One region of the Nocardioides sp. Z22_16 genome, then DNA from elsewhere that is predicted to be linked to it. Evidence: predicted binding sites of a transcription regulator. Region 1 holds the regulator's gene; the other holds the start of a gene.
What was found. The regulator LexA, encoded in region 1, represses DNA repair genes until DNA is damaged. The targets are predictions, from matches to a motif close to TCGAACANNTGTTCGA.

Region 1 (4,788 bases):
CCGAGGTGGTGCGGGAGCGGCTGCCCCACCTGACGACCCTGGCGCAGGGCGAGGCCCAGCTGCCCGAGCTGGCCCGCCAGTTCGTGGCGGACCCGCACACCTGCCTCTTCGGCACGCTGAGCCTCTGGCAGGGGATCGACGTGCCCGGCCAGACGTGCCAGCTGGTGCTCATCGACCGGATCCCCTTCCCCCGGCCCGACGACCCGCTGATGTCGGCTCGCCAGCGCGCCGCCGACCGGGCCGGCGGCAACGGCTTCATGCAGGTGGCGGCTACCCACGCGGCCCTGCTGCTGGCCCAGGGCGCCGGCCGGCTGATCCGCACGACGTCGGACCGCGGCGTGGTCGCGGTGCTGGACCCGCGGCTGGCCACCGCGAGGTACGGCGGGTTCCTCAAGGCGAGCCTGCCGCCGATGTGGACCACCCACGACCCCCAGGTGGTGCGCAAGGCGTTGAGCCGGTTGGCCGAGGCCGCCGCGGAGGGGTAGCCCTCAGTAGCCGAGGATCTGGTAGTCGCGGCGGTACATCGTCGCCACCAGCTCGCGCAGCTCGGCGGAGACGTCGCGGCGCTTGCCGTCGGGAGCCGTCTGGTTCCGCGGTCGGGCCGGCACCGCGGGCGCGCCGACCCGCTCGCACACCTCGGCGAAGTCGCGGTCGAAGCTCTCGAGCCGACCCACGAAGTCGACCTGGTCGAGGTCGATCAGCCGGGTCTGCAGGGCCAGGTGCTGATCGGTCCCCGGGACGGCGCGCAGGTCGTGCTCAGCGGTCCACCGGGCGAACTCCTCGACCCGCTGCATCCGGGCATGGGTCGCGTCGTCGAACTTGAAGTAGTTCATGTTGACGACCTTGTCCTGCCAGGCGGAGACGAACCGCTCCAGTGGATCGCGGACGAAGGCGAACTTGAAGTAGTCGGCGAAGAGGCCGGTCGGGTAGCGCACCCGCATGGCGTGGTCGATGTCGAGGGGGACCTGGTGGGCGGCGAAGTGGTGGCGCACGGTGCGGGTGGCGACCTTGGCCACCCGGTACCAGACGAAGCGGTGGCTGTGGCTGACGGTCAGGTTGTAGCCGAGCGGCGAGACCCAGCCGGCGTCCGCACTCGCCCGGGAGAGGCCGTCGAGCAGCTCCTTCGACTCCGCGGTCAGCTTGAAACGGTCGCCGGCCCGGGTGCGGAACACGTCGGGGGTGAGGTCCTGGACGGGGGGTGAGGTCCGCGAGGGCTTGGACTCTGCTCGGGACCGGCGCACCCGCGTGAGATTACAGGAGCGCGGTGCCGCGGCCGGCGGCACCGGAGCGCCCGTCACATCCGGCGCAGGACCGCGGTGACCTTGCCCAGGATCGTCGCGTGGGTGCCGTCGATCGGCTCGTAGGCGTCGTTGTGGGGGAGCAGCCAGACCTGGCCGTCCTTGCGCTGGAAGGTCTTGACGGTCGCCTCCCCGTCGATCATGGCCGCGACGATCTCGCCGTTGGCGGCGTCCGGCTGCTGGCGGATCACCACGTAGTCGCCGCTGCAGATGGCGGCGTCGATCATGGAGTCACCGGAGACCTCGAGCAGGAAGAGCGTGCCCTCGCCGACCAGCTGTTTGGGGAGCGGGAAGACGTCCTCGACGCGCTCCTCGGCCAGGATCGGCCCGCCGGCGGCGATGCGGCCCACGACCGGCACGTACTGCGCGGCCGGCGCGGCGTCGCCCACCCCCGTGGGGTCGAACGACGACTCGTCGGCGCTGCTCATGGCGCGGCGGGCGGCCAGCACCTCGGGGAGGAAGACCTCCAGGGCCCGGGGCCGATTGGGGTCGCGCTTGAGGTAGCCCTTCTCCTCCAGCACCTTCAGCTGGTGGGCGACGCTGCTCGAGCTGGTGAGACCCACCTCGCGACCGATCTCGCGCATGCTCGGCGGGTAGCCGCGCTGCTCGAAGGAGTCCTTGATCGAGAGCAGGATCCGCTGCTGACGCGGAGTGAGCCCGGTCGCGTCCGGAGGCCCGTCGGGCATCGGCACGACCTTGCCGCTCGTCTCGCGCGTCTTGGCCATGCGGTGCCTCCTGGTGTGGTGCTGGTGCGGGCTCGGTGTCCTCACCGTAGTGCGCCAGGAGGCGGAGTTCAAACAGGTGTTCGAACGGGCGTGTCGCTCAGCCGTCGGGCTGCCAGACCCAGCTCACCAGGCTGAACCCGGTGCGGAAGCCGAGGTCCATCAGGGCCGGGTAGGTCTGCTCCGAGGCGATCACGGTCGCGGTGCTGGCGCCGGTCTCGCGGGCCCGGTTCATCATGGTGCCGGCTAGGGCGTGCTCAAGACCGCGACCCTGAGCTTTCGGCAGCGTGACGATGTTGCCGAACATCACGCTGGGGCCTCGGCGGTGCGAGGTGCTCGCCCCTTGGGCGTCCCCGGTGAAGGAGCTGCGGGCGATGAAGAACTGGTGGTCGGCGGGGTCCATCGTGTCGAGGAAGTCCATGTGCGCCCCCGCCGAGTGTGCCGCGAGGCCGAGCCCCGCGAAGATGGTGGCCGCGACGGGCTCGGTGTGGTCCGGCCAGGCGACGTCGATGTAGACGTCGTCGGGTGCCTCGGGGTCGATGGGTCGGTCCAGGTTGATGTGCATGGCCGCTGCCTCGTGCGCGACCAGGCCTGCCTGGGCCAGCGCGGCCTCGAGGGCCGGGCTGGTGGTGTCCGGCGTGGTCATCCACTGGAAGGGGAGCCCTCGCTCGAGGAAGGGCGAGAGCAGCTCGGGGACGCGCTGGGGCACGTCGACCGACGCGATCCGGGCGTTGGCGATCACGTTGCACACCTCGAGCGGGAGGTGGGACCAGTAGACGGTGGCGTCCGGCTCGTCGGTGGTCCGGAAGGCAGGGGACTTCGCCATGGTGACGATCAGGGCCTCGAGATCGGCCTCGATGGTCTCCATGGGGGTCGTCAGGAGATCGCGCATGCGGCCACGCTATTCGCGGGGGAATCGCACCCGCATGCCTGAAACTGATGACATCCCTGTGCTTTGTGGGATGGCGGCCGGGCGGGGACCGGGCGGTTCTCAGTCGAGGACGTGCCTCAGGTACTGCATCGGCGCGTCCAGGTAGCGCCTCCAGTGGCTCACCAGCTCCAGCTCGTCCCACGTCGTCTCCCGGACCCCCCACGGCCCGACCTCGAGGAGCCGGGCGCCGGGCAGGGCGGCCACCAGGGGCGAGTGGGTGGCGCACAGCACCTGGGCTCCGCGGCCGGCCAGCTCGTGCAACGTCGCCACCAGGGCGATCTGGGCGCTGAACGACAGCGCCGCCTCCGGTTCGTCGAGGCAGTAGAGCCCGGGGGAGTCGAACCGGGAGCGCAGCAGCGCCAGGAACGACTCGCCGTGGCTCATCTCGTGGTAGCGCGGGTCCTCGCCGCTGGCGAACCCCTCCTGCCGCGTGAAGTACCCGTGCATCGTCTCGGCGCGCAGGAAGAAGCCCCAGCGCGTGGCTCCCGGGGACTTCTCCAGGTCGAGCCACTCGTGCAGCGGCGACTCGGTGGCACGCGTCCCCTCCTGCAGGTTGCGGGTGCCTCCCTCGGCCGCGAGGCCGAACGCCATCGCCACCGCCTCCACCAGGGTCGACTTGCCGGTCCCGTTCTCCCCGACGAGCAGGGTCACGCCGTCGGCCAACTCGAGTCCCTCGCGCAGCACCTGGGCGACCGCCGGGACGGAGGCGGGCCAGACGGCGTCGGGCGACCCGGGGTCCGGCGCGACGCCGTTGGCGACCACCCGTCGTACGACGCGACGGTCACGGGTCCAGTCCTGCCTGCGCACGTGGCGAGGGTATCCGCCCGGCCCGGGAGGGGCGACACGCCCTCGAACATCTGTTCGGCCAGGTGCTTGATTCGTTCGAACACCTGCTCTACTGTCGCACATGTGTTCGATCGAACGTCTGATCGAGACGGATCGCCTGCTCGTCCGGCCAGGACTGTCGGTGGTCGCGGATAGACATCAGATCAACGGCAACACCCACAGGCTGACCGCCACTTCCCCAGGAGGTCCCGATGAGCACGATGATCCTCAACCCCACCCGTGAGCTCGCTCCGGTGCGCGAGCTGCGCCCGGCCGCAGCCCGTGCCGAGGTCCGACCGGAGCAGGGCGCCGTGCGCCTGACTCGGCGGGGCCGCGCCGTCGTCCTCGTGGCTGCCCTCCTCTTCGTGCTGGTCGCCGGCGTCTTCCTCGGCGGGGGCTCGGTGGCCACCCAGCAGGCTGGCACCCCCGCGCCCACCGAGATCGTGATGGTGGAGGAGGGCGACACCCTCTGGGGCATCGCCGCCGCCATCGCCGAGGACGGTGACGTGCGCCCCGTGATGGGAGAGATCGAGCGCCTCAATGCCCTCGAGTCCGGCATGGTCACGATCGGGCAGAAGCTCCGCGTCCCCCTCGCCGAGTGAGGACGCCGGGTTCCGCCCCCAAGAGCCTCCACCGGTCGCCTCGACCCCGGCCGGTGGATACAACTGAATAGCTTCCGCCGGTCGCCTCGACCCCGGCCGGCGGATGGGGAAGACAGGAGGCAGGGCCCACCCGTGGGCCCTGCCTCTCTTTCGTTCGTCCGGGCATCGGCGCCGGTCAGCTGACCCAGCACCTCAGCGGCGGGAGATGCGACGACCGCCCGGGGGGCGCGCAGGGGCGGCGGGGGGCTCCTCGGCCTCGGCCTCGGATTCGCTCGCCGCTGCTTCCTTCGCCAACCCCAGTGCCGCGGCCAGCCGCGAGGCCAGCATCAGGCCGACGAAGAGGCAGGCCATGGCGCCGAGGGAGGCGAGCAGCAGCATCCCCCAGCCGCTCGAGCTGCCGGACCGGCCGG
Region 2 (4,788 bases), on a different contig from region 1:
GGCGGCCGCGTGCGCCTTGCAGAAGCCGAAGGAGGCGAACGCCTCGAGCACCTTCCACACCTTCGCGACCACCTCGGGCGAGTAGCCGCGGGCCGTCGCCGTCGGCTCGAACCACTCCCTCGTCCGGGCCATCCCGTCCACGTCGCCCAGCGCGCGGCGCCACTCGTCGGCCTCGGCGAACGAGACTCCCCCGAAGCAGGCGATGATCTCGATGACCTGCTCGTGGAAGACCACCACGCCGTGGGTCGGCGCCAGGATGGGGACCAGGTCGGGGTGCAGGTAGGAGGCGTGGCGCCACCCCTGCTTCACCTCCAGGTAGGGGGTGATCATGTCGCTCTTGACCGGGCCCGGACGGAAGAGCGAGATGTCGGTGACGATCTCCTCGAAGGAGTCGATCCCCGACTTCCCCACCAGCTCGCGCTGGCCGGGCGACTCGATCTGGAAGACCCCCAGGGTCTTGGCGGAGCTGACCAGCTCGAAGGTGACGGGGTCGTCGAAGGGGACCTGCTCCTCGTCGTCGAGATCCACCCCCACTCCGTCCACCCGCTCGATCTCGGCCACCGCGTGGGCCATCGCCGACTGCATCCGGATGCCCAGCACGTCCAGCTTGAGCAGACCCAGGTCCTCCACGTCGTCCTTGTCGAACTGGCTCATCGGGAAACCGGCATGGCTGGCCTCGACCGGGGTCCGGTCGAGCAGCGTGGCGTCGGAGAGCAGCACCCCACAGGGGTGCACCGCGATGTGCCGGGGCAGTCCGTCCAGCCTCTCCACCAGGGAGAACAGCAGGTCGAGACGCTCCTCCCCCAGCCCGCTGGCTCGCAGCTCGGGAAGATCCTGCAGTGCCCGCCGGGCGTCCCGGGCACGGATGTGCGGGAACGCCTTGGCGATCGAGTCGATCTCCCCGGGCGGCATCCCCAGGGCCGCGCCCACGTCACGCACCGCATGCCGGACCCGGTAGGTCTCCATCATCGAGACGCAGACGCAGCGCTCCGCGCCGTAGCGGTCCAGGATCGCCTCGTAGACCTCCAGCCTGCGAGCCGACTCCACGTCGATGTCGATGTCGGGCAGCGACTGGCGCAGCGGGGAGAGGAAGCGCTCCATCAGCAGGCCGTGCCGCAGGGGATCGACCCCGGAGACGCCGAGGAGGTAGTTGACGAGGCTGCCGGCCCCGGACCCCCGCGCAGCGCACCTGACTCCCATCTCCCGGATCAGGTCGGTGACGTCCCCGACGGTGAGGAAGTAGGGGGCGTAGCCCAGGGAGGCGATGACCTGGAGCTCGTCGTCGAGACGCTTCCAGATCCGTTGCCGCGGCGCGCTCCCGTAGCGCCACCCGATCGCGGACTCGCACCGGGCCCGCAGCACCGCGTCGGCTCGGGTCTCCCCGGCGAGCCGAGCCACCGGTGCCCCCGCTCCGGCAGCCGTCTCCAGCTCGGGGAAGTGGACCTCCCCGATCCCCAGGTCGGCACGAGGGTCGAGCGCGCACCTCTCGGCCACGGCACGGGTCCCGGCCAGCAGCCTGTCGACCTCGCGCCGGCCCAGACCGGCTGCCCGGCAGACCTCCTCGGCCACCTCCCGCATCTGCCTGCCGGACTTGAGGAACCCCTCGGCGTTGCCCCGGTCCACGTGGCGGCGATCCAGCGGCACCAGCCGCCGGGCCGCGTCGAGGACGTCCACGGTCGGCGCGTCGCCACGGTCGGCGTAGCGGACCGCGTTGGTGAGCACGGCTCCCAGGCCCAGCTCCCGGGAGAGCCCGGCCATCCGGGCCGCGTGCGGGGTCGACCCCGGCCCCCACCCGCCCTCGGACCCGGGGAGGCGGTGCGAGACCAGCTCGACCAGCAGGTTCTCCCGAGGCACCATCCGCAGCCAGGAGCCCACGACCTCCCGGGCCAGGTCGTCCCGGTGCCGGGCCACCTCGAGGCCCAGCTGGGAGGCCGGTCCCAGCAGCACCAGCAGCCGCCCCTCGGCGAGGTGGGGCGCCAGCAGGTCGAGGGTCGCCACCGGCCGCCCGCGCTCCCCGGTGAGGTGGACCGAGGAGACCAGTCGGCACAGTGCCGTCCAGCCCGCCCGCCCCTCGGCGAGCAGGGTGACGCGAGGCCGCCTCTCCTCCCGGAACGCCCCACCGCGCACGGGAGTGCGCCGGCGGACCGGCGGGCGTCCGGCCACGGCGGTGGGCTCCACCGCCAGGTCGACACCCAGCACCGGGCTGAGGCCCGCCGCCCCGCAGGCCTTGGCGAACTTCACCGCTCCGTAGGTGCCGTCGCGGTCCGTGAGGGCCAGCAGGTCCATCCCGTGCTCCCCGGCCCGCTCGACCAGAGCGGCCGGGTGCGAGGCGCCGTACTGGAGGGAGTAGCCGGAGGCCACGTGGAGGTGGGCGAAGGGATCAGGCGACACCGGTCCGACCGCCCGGCCCCGTCGCAGCCAGCAACCATCCCGGGGCCGCGGTGTGCGGCACCAACCCCAGCGTCGACTCGACGACCGCCAGGAACCGGTCCGCATCGCGCACCAGGTCGTCGGCCTCCCGCTCGCTCACGGCCCGGGCGGAGCCCGCCTCGGCAGCCGCCCGCTTGCCGGCGCCCGCGGCGAAGAACGTCGCCCACTCCGTGAGCTCCGGCGCTACCTCACTGAGCAGCACCCAGGCGTTCTTCTGGCGGCGCCGCGCTCCCGCGGCGGGGTGGGCCCGGGCGGCCAGCAGGGCGGCCGCGGCCCGGAGGGCAGCGACGTGGGCGCAGGCATAGCGGCTCGGCACGTCTCGCGCGACCATCGCCTCCTGCAACGACTCCGCGGCCCGGGCCAGGTAGGAGTGGGTGGTGGCGGGCAGCAGGTGGGGATTGGTGGGTCTCGTCTGGTCCGTCATCTCAGTCCACGCACCCGACGAGCTGCCAGCAGCCGTCGCTCCAGTCGAAGGAGAGGTCGAAGACGCCCCCGGCCGATCCCTCACGCACCGCGCCGCGCCCCGCCTCGACGCGCCAGACCTCGCGCTCCACCAGCAGGTCGGCCTCCTCGACACCAGGGCCCGGGGAGTCTCCGCCTGCCAGGGACGAGGCACGTGCGGACTGCCACCAGGGAGGCGTCTCCACCCAGTGGGCCACCACGGCCCGGACCTTCCACAGCCTCCCCCGCCACAGGAACTGCTCAGGCCCCTCCTCACCGCTGCCGGGCACCGGCCCTCTCCGCACGTCCACGGGATCGTCGTACCGCCTCATGGCTCCTCCTCGGAAGCGTCGCTCGACCCACCTGGCGGATCCGGTGGCGGTGGGGTCGAGGCATCGCCACCGGATCCGCGTTCGAACGTCTGTTCGAACAAGGCCAAGGTACACCCAGCCACCGACAGCGGGTCAACGCTTGGGAGCCGAGAGGGCTCAGACCTCCCGGAAGTACCGGTTGGTGTCCTTGTGGAAGAGGAGGACCAGCAGGGCCAGGCAGAGCAGGACCATCAGCACCGACATCACCACGAAGAGCGTGGGGATCCCGCTGGCCACGCACAGCACGGCCAGGAAGACCCCGAAGAGCGCGGTCACCGCGAGGGAGAGCCGGGCCCAGCCGAAGCCCTCGACGAAGAACGCCAGCAGCACCCCCACCAGCATGGTCAGGACGACGAAGGAGGTGACCGCCACCGGCACGAAGGCCGGCACCGCCAGTGTCTCCTCCACGGCCTCCAGCCCGCCTTCGCGCAGGATCACGCGGGCCCCGGCGTTGCCCTCGGCCCACGAGGTCAACAGGTCCTCGCGGCGCCACCAGGTCAGCACGGTGGTGATCCCCGCCATCACCAGCAGGGCCAGGGCGACGCGGGTGGCATGGACCACCGAAGGGGGCCGGACGATCATGGAACTCCTGCAGAGGGTCGGGGTGGGCACGGGACGCACCGGTCCCCGTCGGCGGAGCCGGGGGAACAGCACTGGCTAGGGTCGCACCTATGGCGACCGAGCACGCGTCCATCACGGCATTCCGCGACGAGCACGCGCGCCGCCACGGTACCGGCGAGGTGGTGGTGCTCCCCGAGTCGGTCCACACCGCCGCGCTCGCCGCCGAGGCGCTCGGCTGCGAGGTGGGGGCGATCGCCAACAGCCTCCTCTTCGACGCCGACGGCTCACCCGTCCTGATCCTGACCTCCGGAGCGCACCGGGTCGAGCCCGTCGCCACCGCGGCCCGGGTGGGGGTGCCGCGCCTGTCCCGGGCCACGCCGGAGTTCGTCCGCACCCACACCGGACAGGTGATCGGCGGGGTCTCGCCGTGGGGCCACCCCGCTCCCGTCCCGACCTACGTCGACACCTGGCTGCGGCGGCACCCGACCATCTGGGCCGCCGCCGGCCACCCGGCCGCCGTCTGGTCCACCACCTTCGAGGAGCTGGTCGCGATGACCGGCGCCCGCGAGATCGAGGTCGACTGATGGAGATCTGGCTCAACCCGGCCTGCAGCAAGTGCCGGACCGCGACCTCCGCGCTCGAGGAGGCCGGCCTCGACCCCACCGTCCGCCGCTACCTCGACCAGCCCCCCACCGCCGAGGAGATCGCGGAGGTGGCGGCACGCCTCGGGGTCGAGCCGTGGGACCTGGCGCGGCCCCGCGAGGCGCGCGAGGCGGGCATCGACCTCCCCCGTGACGACGAGCACCGCGACCGCTGGCTGGCGGCGCTCGCGGCCCATCCCCGGGCGATCCAGCGCCCGATCCTCACCGCCGCGGACGGGACCACGGTCGTCGGGCGCGACGCGGAGTCCCTGGCCCGGGTGATCGCCGCGGAGGAGCCGCCCACCCGTCGCCCCACCCCCGGCCGCTAACCTCCCGCCCATGCG

Region 2: a site for LexA is predicted at 3,285-3,300, ahead of AC3X7R_RS16240 (DUF6504 family protein). Genes of this name have one in related genera too.

What each region holds. Positions count from the first base shown of each region.
Region 1 is NZ_JBYTTI010000002.1:259,412-264,199, forward strand. It holds gene AC3X7R_RS05510 (ATP-dependent DNA helicase) at 1-485, shown strand, start outside; gene AC3X7R_RS05515 (sulfotransferase family 2 domain-containing protein) at 489-1,241, opposite strand; gene lexA (transcriptional repressor LexA) at 1,295-2,023, opposite strand; gene AC3X7R_RS05525 (GNAT family N-acetyltransferase) at 2,121-2,912, opposite strand; gene AC3X7R_RS05530 (AAA family ATPase) at 3,012-3,758, opposite strand; gene AC3X7R_RS05535 (LysM peptidoglycan-binding domain-containing protein) at 3,989-4,378, shown strand; gene AC3X7R_RS05540 (hypothetical protein) at 4,571-4,788, opposite strand, start outside.
Region 2 is NZ_JBYTTI010000005.1:232,587-237,374, forward strand. It holds gene AC3X7R_RS16230 (DNA polymerase III subunit alpha) at 1-2,391, opposite strand, end outside; gene AC3X7R_RS16235 (SAV_6107 family HEPN domain-containing protein) at 2,381-2,854, opposite strand; gene AC3X7R_RS16240 (DUF6504 family protein) at 2,856-3,203, opposite strand; gene AC3X7R_RS16245 (hypothetical protein) at 3,360-3,824, opposite strand; gene AC3X7R_RS16250 (YbaK/EbsC family protein) at 3,914-4,387, shown strand; gene AC3X7R_RS16255 (ArsC/Spx/MgsR family protein) at 4,387-4,773, shown strand; gene AC3X7R_RS16260 (phytoene desaturase family protein) at 4,784-4,788, shown strand, end outside.